One region of the Streptomyces sp. NPDC093097 genome, then DNA from elsewhere that is predicted to be linked to it. Evidence: riboswitches for the same ligand, from Rfam matches in the RefSeq annotation. Region 1 holds a riboswitch; each other region holds the start of a gene.

The links. A riboswitch is a leader RNA that binds a small molecule or an ion and turns the genes downstream of it on or off. The one in region 1 is predicted to bind cyclic di-AMP.
Region 2: another riboswitch for cyclic di-AMP. It lies ahead of ACIQE0_RS14195 (transglycosylase family protein); the one in region 1 lies ahead of ACIQE0_RS04265 (NlpC/P60 family protein).
Region 3: another riboswitch for cyclic di-AMP. It lies ahead of ACIQE0_RS28960 (M23 family metallopeptidase); the one in region 1 lies ahead of ACIQE0_RS04265 (NlpC/P60 family protein).

Annotation. Positions count from the first base shown of each region.
Region 1 is NZ_JBIVOW010000002.1:296,433-300,267, forward strand. Features, by position in the region: gene pcrA (DNA helicase PcrA) at 1-1,476, opposite strand, end outside; cyclic di-AMP (ydaO/yuaA leader) riboswitch at 1,722-1,894, shown strand; gene ACIQE0_RS04265 (NlpC/P60 family protein) at 1,902-3,059, shown strand; gene ACIQE0_RS04270 (hypothetical protein) at 3,226-3,579, opposite strand.
Region 2 is NZ_JBIVOW010000006.1:423,619-427,453, reverse strand. Features, by position in the region: gene eno (phosphopyruvate hydratase) at 1-450, opposite strand, end outside; gene ACIQE0_RS14195 (transglycosylase family protein) at 661-1,359, opposite strand; cyclic di-AMP (ydaO/yuaA leader) riboswitch at 1,367-1,539, opposite strand; gene ACIQE0_RS14190 (transglycosylase family protein) at 1,788-2,777, opposite strand; gene ACIQE0_RS14185 (cytochrome P450) at 3,032-3,835, opposite strand, start outside.
Region 3 is NZ_JBIVOW010000020.1:57,854-61,688, forward strand. Features, by position in the region: gene ACIQE0_RS28955 (GntR family transcriptional regulator) at 96-782, opposite strand; gene ACIQE0_RS28960 (M23 family metallopeptidase) at 1,031-1,831, opposite strand; cyclic di-AMP (ydaO/yuaA leader) riboswitch at 1,844-1,999, opposite strand; gene ACIQE0_RS28965 (pitrilysin family protein) at 2,312-3,694, opposite strand; gene ACIQE0_RS28970 (pitrilysin family protein) at 3,733-3,835, opposite strand, start outside.

The DNA of each region.
Region 1 (3,835 bases):
GGCCCGGTCGCCGATGCCGCGCTTGGGGACGTTGAGGATCCGGCGCAGCGGGACGGCGTCCTCGGGGTTGGCGAGCACCCGGAGGTAGGCCAGGATGTCGCGGACCTCCTTGCGCTCGTAGAAGCGCACGCCGCCGACGACCTTGTAGGGCAGCCCGACCCGGATGAAGATCTCTTCGAAGACGCGGGACTGGGCGTTGGTGCGGTAGAAGACCGCGACGTCGCCGGCCTTGGCGTCGCCGGCGTCGGTGAGCCGGTCGATCTCGTCGGCGACGAACTGGGCCTCGTCGTGCTCGGTGTCGGCGACGTAGCCGGTGATCCGGGCGCCGGCGCCGGCGTCCGTCCAGAGGTTCTTGGGGCGGCGGTTCTCGTTGCGCTCGATGACGGCGTTGGCGGCGGAGAGGATCGTCTGCGAGGAGCGGTAGTTCTGCTCCAGCAGGATCGTGGTGGCGTCCGGGTAGTCCTCCTCGAACTGGAGGATGTTGCGGATCGTGGCGCCGCGGAAGGCGTAGATGGACTGGTCGGCGTCACCGACCACGCACAGCTCGGCGGCGGGCGTCTCCTGGCTGCCGGGGCCGACCAGTTCGCGCACGAGGGTGTACTGGGCGTGGTTGGTGTCCTGGTACTCGTCGACGAGGACGTGGCGGAAGCGGCGGCGGTAGTGCTCGGCGACGTCCGGGAACGCCTGGAGCAGATGGACCGTCGTCATGATGATGTCGTCGAAGTCCAGGGCGTTGGCCTCGCGCAGCCGCGCCTGGTACATCGCGTACGCCTGGGCCAGGGTCTTCTCGAAGCCGTCGGCCGCCGTCCCGGCGAAGGTCTCCTCGTCGATGAGCTCGTTCTTGAGGTTGGAGATCTTCGCGCTGAAGGACTTGGGCGGGAAGCGCTTGGGGTCCAGGTCCAGATCGCGGCAGACCAGGGCCATCAGGCGCTTGGAGTCGGCCGCGTCGTAGATCGAGAAGGACGAGGTGAAGCCGAGCTTCTTGGACTCGCGGCGCAGGATCCGCACGCAGGCGCTGTGGAAGGTGGAGACCCACATGGCGCCGGCCCGCGGGCCGACCAGCTGCTCGACGCGCTCCTTCATCTCACCCGCGGCCTTGTTGGTGAAGGTGATCGCGAGGATCTGGCCGGGGTGGACGTGCCGCTCGGCGAGGAGGTGGGCGATGCGGTGGGTGAGCACCCGGGTCTTGCCGGAGCCGGCGCCGGCGACGATCAGCAGCGGGCCGCTGCTGTGCACCACGGCGGCCTTCTGCTGGTCGTTGAGCCCCTCCAGGAGGGCCGCCGGGTCGAGGGCCGGGCGGGCGGCGCCGTCGCGGTAGTACGGCTCCCTGGGCGCGGGCGCGTCGAACTCCCCGCCGAAGAGGTCGGCGGGCATCTCCTCCGGGACCGGGCCGTGCTCGTCCTCGGGCGGCGGCGGGGGCTCCTCGTCCGGGGGGCCGAGATCCGCCAGGAAGCTGTCGTCAAAGAGGCTGCTCATCGCCCACCGAGTCTAGGCCGCCGCACTGACAACCGGACCCGGAGTGACGGATTGTCCGCTCCCGCCCCGGCCGGAGCATGCAGTACGCCGCCGGGCGGGGCCGAGGGGCCGCGCAGGTCCAGGTCACGAAAAGGTTTCGGGCATATCGAACACTCGCCTTCACAGGAGCCACACGAGTTGGCTACGGTCTCGCTCGGGCAGCCCGCCGTCCCAGCGGACGAGAGCGTTCGCACGGGCCGCCCCCGCCGAGTCCGGCGCTGCCCCCAGGCATCCGGAGCCGGGGACCCAAGAGCACAACTGGGGTGAATCGACCGGGGTGACCGTCGCCAGGCGGACGCACCGGCCGTAGGGCAAGCCTTCCGTCAGCAGACCGCCCGAACCCGACAGCTAACCCGGTAGGCGGTCCACGGAAGGAGTCGCCGGCCTTGGCGTCCCATCGCAAGCCGCGCACCCCCATACTCGCCACGCCCGCCGGTCGCCGTACCGCGACCGGGCTCACCACCGCCGCGCTGGCCTCGGTCACCCTGCTGTCGCAGACCGCGAACGCCGCCCCCAAGGCGCCGCAGCAGAGCATCGAAGAGGTCAAGCAGAAGGTCGACGACCTGTACCAGCAGGCGGAGGTCTCCACCCAGAAGTACAACGCCGCCAAGGAGAAGGCGGCCGGCCAGCAGCGCACCGTGAACCGCCTGCTCGACGAGGCGGCCCGGCGCGCGGAGAAGATGAACGAGTCCCGGCGCCGGCTGGGCACGTTCGCCTCGGCGCAGTACCAGAGCGGCGGGATCAACCCGACCGCCCAGCTGATGCTGGCCAAGGACCCGCAGCAGTTCGCCGACCGCAACCACCTGATGGAGCGCCTGAGCGGGCAGCAGAAGCAGGCGGTCAGCGACTACCAGAAGCAGGCCGCCACGGCCACCCGCCAGCGCGTCGAGGCCACCCGCAGCCTGGAGGACCTCCAGCAGTCGCAGACGTCCCTGAAGGACAACAAGCGGGAGGTCCAGGGCAAGCTGGCGCAGGCCCGGCAGCTGCTGTCCCGGCTGACCGCGCAGGAGAAGGCGCGGCTGGCCGAGCTGGAGCGCCAGAAGCAGGCCGAGGCCGAGCGCAAGGCCCGGGAGGAGGCCGAGAAGCGGCGGCAGCAGCCCACCGACGGCTCCGGCCAGACCACCCCCGGCGGCGGCACGTCGTCCGGCGGCGGCACCTCCTCCGGCGGCGGTTCCTCGGACGGCGGCTCGTACAGCACCAAGGCCCAGAAGGCGCTCGCGTTCGTCCGCGCCCAGATGGGCAAGCCGTACGTCTGGGGCGCCACCGGGCCCAGCTCCTACGACTGCTCGGGCCTGACGCAGGCCGCGTGGAAGGCGGCCGGGGTCGACCTGCCGCGCACGACCTGGGACCAGGTCAAGACCGGCACCCGGGTCGCCACCGCCGATCTCCAGCCCGGTGACCTGGTGTTCTTCTACAACGACATCAGCCACGTCGGGATGTACATCGGCGACGGCAAGATGATCCACGCCCCGCACCCGGGCGCCAACGTCCGGATCGAGTCGATCTACTACATGCCGATCTACGGGAGCGTCCGGCCCGCCTAGCCTGCGCGTGCCCCGCGCCCGCGGACCCACCCCCCACACGCCACCGCGCGGTCATCCGCCGTCTCCGGAGTACGGAGCGGGATGACCGCGCGGTGTGCCGTTGCGTCACGGCGGTGCGGGGCCCGGGGCCGCCGCTTGCCGGGCGGGGCCGGGCCGCCGGGCGGGCTCAGGTCCAGAGCACCGCGATGAAGATGTTGAGCATGGTGAGGCCGCCGACCGCGCCGAAGAGCGGCTTGGCGAGCGTCTCCTCGTCCCGCTTGACGTAGACCAGCGCCAGGATCACCACCAGGACGGTCATCTTGATGCCGATCTTGATGTTGTTGAGCGAGGCCCCCTGCATCTCGTTCAGACCGACCAGCGCGATGCCGGTGACCAGCATCGTCAGCGCGCCGTGCAGCATGGCCGGCACGAAGCGGGCGGTGCCCGCGCTCATCGCCTTCATCTGGGTCAGGAAACCGCCCAGGAGGGAGGCGATACCGATGATGTGCAGAGCGACGACGGCATTGATTACTACGTCCATAGTGCTGGATCGTATCCGCCCTATAGCACGCCCTTTCCGGCAGGGCGCCCGCGATGCCCGCTTCGGTCAGGGCCCGCCGCTCCCGGCCCTCCTCCGGCCGCCGGGCCGGTCATCCGCGCATCGCGAGCGGTCGGATACGGGCAATGCCGGGCAAGGGGGTTCGGCACCGTGACCGCGGGCCTAACTTCCTCCTGCACACCCGACCGGGCCGGCACCCCCGCCCCGGTCGCCTTCGCCCCGCAGGAAGGAAGTGACG
Region 2 (3,835 bases), on a different contig from region 1:
GTTCGGGCCGCCGAGGTAGCGGAACAGCGGCAGGTCGCTGGCCTCGGAGGCGGCGTGCGCGACGGCCAGGGAGACGCCGAGGATGGCGTTGGCGCCCAGGGAGCCCTTGTTGTCGGTGGCGTCCAGGTCGAACATCGCCTGGTCGATCAGCCGCTGCTCGGTCGCGTCGTAGCCGACCAGCTCCGGGCCGATCTGCTCGATGACGGCCAGGACGGCCTTCTCCACGCCCTTGCCGAGGTAGCGGTTGGGGTCGCCGTCCCGGAGCTCGACGGCCTCGAAGGCGCCGGTCGAGGCACCGGACGGAACGGCGGCACGGCCGGTGCTGCCGTCGTCGAGGCCGACCTCGACCTCGACCGTGGGATTACCTCGCGAGTCGAGAATTTCGCGGGCTACGACGACGTCGATGGACGGCACGTTGTCTCCTTCGGAGGTGTCTGGAGTTCTCGGCATGAGCCTAACGGCCTTGGACGGATCCGCTCGCCCGTGGCCCGCTCCACGGGTCCAAAAAACCCGGCAAGCAGCCCGAAATCCCAGTTCACGGGAGGTTTCCGCGCAGTGTTCGCTATGCGGGGAACGCCGTGGCGGGGCGGCACGCAAGAAGCCCCGCCACGGCGCGCTCGGGGGTACGCGCCGGGGCGGGGCAGCTCTTGCGGGTCAGGCTCAGATGCTGAGGTGCTGGCCCGGGAAGATCAGGTTGGGGTTGCCGCCGATGACGGACTTGTTGGCGGCGTAGAGCGCCTTCCAGTGGGTGCCGTGCGCCTTGGCGATCTTGGCGAGGGTGTCGCCCGACTTCACGGTGTAGGTGGCACCGGAGCGGTGCGAGTCCTGCGGGGCGGCCGGGCGGGACTGCTCGCGGACCGGGGCGGACTTCTTGGTGGTGCCCTGGGTCTGCTTGCGGACCTCGGCGCCCTGGGTCTGCTTGCGGAGCTCGGTGCCCTGGCTCTTCTTGACGGTGGCGCCGGAGGTGTCGACGTTGGCGGCCGGGCCACCGGCGGTCAGGTTGCCGGCGCCGGCGCAGCCCCAGGCACCCGGGCCCTGCATGGCGAGGAGCTTCTCGGCCACGGCGATCTGCTGGGCCTTGGTGGCCAGGTCGGCGCGGGCCGCGTACTGGGTACCGCCGGCGGCGGCCCAGCTGGAGTTCGAGAACTGCAGGCCACCGTAGTAGCCGTTACCGGTGTTGATCGACCAGTTGCCGCCGGACTCGCACTGGGCGACCTTGTCCCAGGTGGCGACGGAGGCGGCGGAAGCGGAGGTGGCGCCCATCAGCGGGACGGCGACGGCGGCGCCGGCGACACCGGCCAGGGTGGCGACGCGGACGGCCTTGGAGCTGCGGCGGTGCTTGCCCTTGTTGATCAGCATCGTGCGTTCGTTTCCTCACCGACGCCTACGAGGTGAGCTGTCGGGTTCGGGCCGTGTGAGCTGCCCGGCCGCGTGCACTGCTGCGCACGCGGCTTCACCCCAAGCCGGCTGACCCGCTTTCGCGGGCGGGGCCGGCACTTACCTTGGGTCCCCCGCTCCTGCCTTCGGCGCTTGCGCGTCGTCGACTCCGACCGCCGGCAGGACTCGGCGTGCGATCGAAGGGCCCGCTTTGGCGAGCGGTCCTGACCGTAAGCAAAAGCCCCTTGGTGTTCAAACCCCATCTTCTGAACCCAGTTGACCGTTTTTGATCACCGGGGAGGTTATTTCCGCAGGTAGGCACTGGTATGGAAACGGGGGACGGAGTTTCCCCCATCCCCCGCAACGAGAGCCATATCTCACTTTTACGAAACGCCCCGAACCTGCGGTAACTACCCCTGCGTCCGGCCGAGATCGAGCAACTGACCAGGCAGGATGAGGTCCGCGTCGGCGCCGACGACATCCCGGTTGCGGTCGTAGAGCGCGGGCCAGCCGCCGGGCAGGTCGTGGTGCTCGGCGATGGCTGACAGGTTGTCACCGGGGCGCACGCGGTAGTCGCCGGTGCCCGCCGGGGGCGTGCGGTGCGCGTCCCCGCCGCGGGAGGGGTGCCGGCCGCCGTCGCCGTCCCGGCCGCCGTCGGCACCCGTGCCGTCCTCCGGCGCACCGCGGTGCCTGCCGGCGGCGGGCGGCGTGGACGCCGGGCCCGACGGGTGGGCGGACGGGGTCCCGGAGGGCGCCCCGTGGGACGGCGTGGCCGGCCGGCCGGACGACGAGGGGGACGGGTCGGCGGACGAGGGCCCGGAGGGGGACGCGGAGTCCGCGGGGGCCGGGGTCGCCGAGGGCGCGTCCGGGGCGTCGACGCCGGTGTCGGCGTCCGCGTCGGAGCCGGAGCCGCTGCCGGGCAGGGTGGGCGTGTCCATGCCCGGGCCCGCCTGGCCCGGCTCTCCCGCCGTGCCGGAGGGGTCGCCGGCGGCCGGGGCGTCGTCCGCCGGGTCGTCGTGCGCGGGGTGGCTCGGCGACGGGCGCGGGTCGGGCCGGCTGGTGCTGCCCGGGTCCACGCCGGGCTTGCTGCCGCCCTTGGCCAGTCCGGCCTCCAGCGCGCAGCTGGGGAACGCGTCGGGGCCGCGGTCGTCGAGGATCGCCTGGGCCACGGCTATCTGCTGGGCGCGGCTGGCGAGGTCGGGGCGGGAGGCGTAGGCGGAGCCGCCGTAGTCGTCCCACATCTCCTGGGTGAGCTGGAGGCCGCCGTAGAAGCCGTTGCCGCTGGCGGAGCTCCACATGCCCCCGCTCTCGCACTGGGCGACGCGGTCCCACGTCGTGGTGTCGGCGGCCTGGGCGCCGCCCGCACTGAGCAACGGCAGGGCCAGGCCCGCGCCGGTCACTCCGACCGTGACAAAGATGGCCGGTGCTTGTCGGGGGCGACGGTGCCGGCCGTTCCCGGAACGCATGCGGTTGCCTTTCGCGCGGCGATTGGAGGTGCCGATCGGGGTCGGAGGGTTCGCCGTACGGCAGCCCCCGGCCGACCCGATCGCCGCTGGAAAGGTAACCGGGGTCACGCGCTGTCACAAGCCGGTGTAGCGCTTATCACGCATTGGTCACGCAGCTGACGTTCCGTCAACTATGGGCCCGTCCCTGGTCAGGACGGTTCGGGCGTGAACTCCACGGGAAGTGTGCGCAATCCGCGCATGATGAGCCCGCCGCGCCAGCGCAATTCGTCCGGTTCCGCCGCAAGTTGGAGATCCGGCAGCCGCGTCAGCAACGTCGCGAGCGCGGTCTGGCCTTCGAGGCGGGCCAGCGGTGCGCCGAGGCAGTAGTGGATGCCGTGCCCGTATCCCAGATGCGGATTGTCACGCCGCGTGAGATCGAGCACGTCCGGCTCGGTGAACCGGGCCGGGTCGCGGTCGGCGGCGGCCAGCACCACCAGCACCGGGTCCCCCTCGGCTATCCGCGCGCCGCCCAGCGTCAGTTCCTCGGTCGCGTACCGCCAGGTCGCCAGCTCCACCGGCCCGTCGTAGCGCAGCAGTTCCTCGATGCCGTTGGTGAGCAGGTCGGTGTCGCCGGCCGCGAGCGACTTCTGGAGCAGCTCCCGCTGGGCGGGGTTGCGGAGCAGCGCGTAGATGCCGTTGCCGATCAGGTTGACCGTCGTCTCGAAGCCGGCGAACAGCAGCACGAAGCACATGGCGGCGGCCTCGTTCTCCGTGAGGTGCTCACCGTGGTCGGAGGCCCGGATCAGCCCCGAGATCAGGTCGTCGCCGAGGTCGGCCCGCTTGCGGTGGATCAGCTCGGCCAGATACGCCCGCATCTTCTTCACGGAACGGGCGACGCCGCCGCGCGGCCCCCCGCCGTGCCGGATCATCATGCCCGCCCAGTCGCGGAAGTCGTCCTGGTCCTCGGCCGGGACGCCGAGCAGATCGCAGATCGCGTAGATCGGCAGCGGGAA
Region 3 (3,835 bases), on a different contig from region 1:
ACGGCGCCAGAAACGCACGTCGGGCACCCCGCCCCGCCTTCGTTCCGCACATCGGGAATTCCCGAATATCTCACTCGATGTATACGGGGCGATTGTTAAATGCGGGCGCGCACCACATTGACGGGATGTTTCGACTCCCGCACGACGGAAGCGGGGCGCCGCAGCCGGTACGCCGGGAGCGACCGTTCGATGTGCGCCGCCATCAGGGCGCGCGCCCGCTCCGCGTCCCGCCGGGCCACCGCGTCAAGTACGGCGCCATGCTCGTTCCACGAATCGGTGACGTGGGCGGGTGGCTCGACGGCATACGTCCACTCGATCTTGCGTCGCAGCTGGATGAGGGGCGCCGTCAGGCTGGGGCTGCCGGCCGCCTGGGCGAGGGTTTCGTGGAACCAGCCGTCCAGCTGGCACAGGTCGCCGGGGTGGCCGTGGCGGGCTCGCTGCTGACCGAGCCGCACCAGGCCGCGCAGCACCTTCAGATGGGCGGTGGTGCGGCGGGCGGCCGCACGGGCGGCGCCCAGCGGCTCCATGACGGCGCGGATGTCGAGGAGGTCGGCGGCCTCCTGCTCGGTGAGTTCGGCGACGCAGGCGCCCGCGTGGTGGCGGGTGGTGACGAAGCCTTCGGCCTGGAGGGTGCGCAGCGCCTCCCTCACCGGGACCCGGGAGACGCCGTACCGCGCGGCGAGGACATCCTCGACAAGTCGACTCCCCGGCGTGAGCATGCCGGAGACGATATCGCCCCTCATCGCCGTGCACACCGCATGCGTGGAAAGGTGGCCTCGCATCGTCCGCGCCTCCGCCGTAATACCGGGAAAACGCCGCCGCTCGGCGACATTCATCGACCCTATTCGACGCGAGGGGATTCCCCTGCGGAACGTCGCAAATTCGCCGACGGTGCTTTTCGGCCGACATGTGCGGGGAACCTGGCGGGTGGAACGCCGGTGCCCCACGGAGACGCCGAAGCCCCGGCCCGCCAGGGTGGCGGACCGGGGCTCCAGGGGGACGGCGATGCGGCGGAGAGGCTGCGGGAGGATCAGACGCTGACGCCGTGCGCGCGGAGGTAGGCGATCGGGTCGATGTCCGAGCCGTAGTCGGGGCCGGTCCGGGCCTCGAAGTGGAGGTGCGGGCCGGTGGTGTTGCCGGTGTTGCCGGAGAGGGCGATCTGCTGGCCCGGAGTGACCGTCTGCCCGACCGACACGGCGAAGGACGAGAGGTGACCGTATTGGGTGTACGTACCGTCGTTCATCTTGATCACGATGTTGTTGCCGTACGCACCGCCCCAGCCGGCCTCGACGACGGTGCCCGCGCCCACGGCGTGGACCGGCGTACCGGAGGCAGCGTGGAAGTCGATACCGGTGTGGCTACCCGAGGACCACAGGCCACTGGACGCCTTGTACCCGGTGGAGACGTAGGAGCCGGTCACGGGGGCGACGAAGGCGTTCAGAAGCCTGCGCTCGGCCTCGCGGGCGGCACGCGCCTTGGCCGCGCGCACCTCTTCGGCCTTCTTCTTCGCCTCTTCGGCCTTCTTCTTCGCTCCCTCGGCCAGCCGATTGGCCTCGGCCTCGGCCTTCGCCCTGGCCGCGTTGACCTCGGCGACCGCCTGCTGCGCGTCCGCCTGGGCCTCGAGGTGGACGGCAAGCTCGTCACCCAACTCGACGGCGTGCTGGAGGCCGGTGTCGTGGGAGGTCGACTCGCCCGTGGCGGCGAGCGCGGGCGACGCCACGGAGGCGACGACTCCGGAGGCCGCGAGGGTGGCTATGCCGGCGAGGTTGCGGGTGGTGCGAGCGGTGCGGCTCGCGCGGCGGTGCTTCCCGGTGGCACGGGTGAACGCCATGTACGGGCTGGTCCTTTCCTTCCCTCTCGCCTACCGGGTTAGCTGACGGGTTCGGAGCAGGAAGGTCTCCTACGGACTCCTCCGGAAAGGGGTCCGATTCACCCCAGGGACGTGTGGGTCCCCGGCTCCCCTGGCTCACGCCATACGGGGACTCGGCGATGGCTGTCCGGTGCCACTGTTGTGGCGGACTTGTGACGAACAGCCGCCCCGACGCTAAACGCGGCAACTTTCGATCGCCAAACAGAACCTGTTTTTTGTGGGGTTCGCCACACTCGAATCGGGCAACAACCGCAACGGATCGGGCGGCACCGCCCGTCCACAGCGCGGGCCACGACGGCCGAGAAGCAGAACCCGTGCGCCGGGCCGGCCGCGGATTCGCGGCACGCACGCACAGCGGCTCCCGTGGCAAGTGACCGCCACGGGAGCCGCTTTGTCGATAGGTGACGAACCGTCGGGTGACGCCCCGCCACAGGGCAGGGATCAGCCGCTGACGACCGTCACCTCGCCGATGCCCAACGCCTTGACGGGCTCGGCGATCTGCGCCGCGTCACCCACCAGGACCGTCACCAGCCGGTCCACCGGGAAGGCGTTGACGACCGCCGCGGTCGCCTCGACCGTGCCGGTCTCCGCGAGCCGGACGTACAGCTGCGCCTGGTAGTCGTCCGGGAGCTGCTGCTCCACCTGGTCGGCGAGGGTCCCCGCGACGGCGGCGGCGGTCTCGTACTTCAGCGGGGCGACGCCGACGAGGTTCTGCACGGCGACATCGCGCTCGGCGTCGGTCAGCCCCTCCGCCGCGAGGGTGCGCAGCACCGTCCACAGGTCCTGGAGGGCCGGCCCGGTGGACGCGGTGTCCACGGACCCGCTGATGGCCAGCAGGGAGGCGCCGGTGGCCCCCTCCGGGGAGGTCGGGGCGGAGGAGCGCAGGACCTGACCGAAGGCGCGCACCCCGTAGGTGTAGCCCTTCTCCTCGCGCAGCACCCGGTCCAGACGGGACGTGAGGGTGCCGCCCAGGCAGTACGTGCCGAGCACCTGGGCGGGCCACACCTGGTCGTGCCGGTCGGCGCCGACCCGCCCGATGAGCAGCTGCGTCTGCACGGCACCGGGACGGTCGACGATCACCACGCGACCGGTGTCGTCGGCGGCGACCGGCGACGGCTTCGGCGGCTCCACGGTCGAACCCGTCCAGGCGCCCAGGGTGTCGGCCAGTGCCGCGTCCAGGTCGACGCCGGTGAAGTCACCGACGATGACGACGGTGCCGGTGGCAGGCCGGATGTGCGTGTCGTAGAAGGCGCGGACGGCGCCGGCGTCGATCCGGGCGACGGTCTCCTCGGTGCCCTGCCGGGGCCGGGACATCCGGGAGGTGGCCGGGAACAGCTCCTTGGACAGCGCCATCGCGGCGCGCCGCGCCGGGTTGGCCAGCTCGTGCGGGATCTCGTCGAGGCGGTTGCGCACCAGCCGCTCGACCTCGCCCTCCGGGAAGGCGGGGGCCCGCAGCGCGTCGGCGAGCAGCCCGAGGGCGCGCGGCAGGCGGGAGGCCGGGACCTCCAGGGAGACCCGCACACCGGGGTGGTCGGCGTGCGCGTCCAGGGTGGCGCCGCAGCGCTCCAGTTCGGCGGCGAACTCCTCGGCGGTGTGCTTGTCGGTGCCCTCGGAGAAGGCCCGGGCCATGATCGTGGCGACGCCGTCGAGGCCCTCGGGCTCGGTCTCCAGGGGAGCGATGAGGTTGATCTCCACGGCGACGACCTGCTGGCCGGGGCGGTGGCTGGTCAGCAGGGTCAGCCCGTTGGCCAGCCGGCTGCGCTCGGGCGCCGGGAAGGCCCACGGCTTGGGCGCACCGCCCCGGGGCTGCGGATGGAACTGCATGGAGCTCACGGGGGCGTCTGCGGGGGTGGTGGCGTCGGTCACTTGGCCGCCTCCTCTTCCTCGGTGCCGGCGGCGTCGGTCTGCGCGGTGGGCTCGTAGACGAGCACGGCGCGGTTGTCGGGGCGCAGCCGGGCCTTGGCG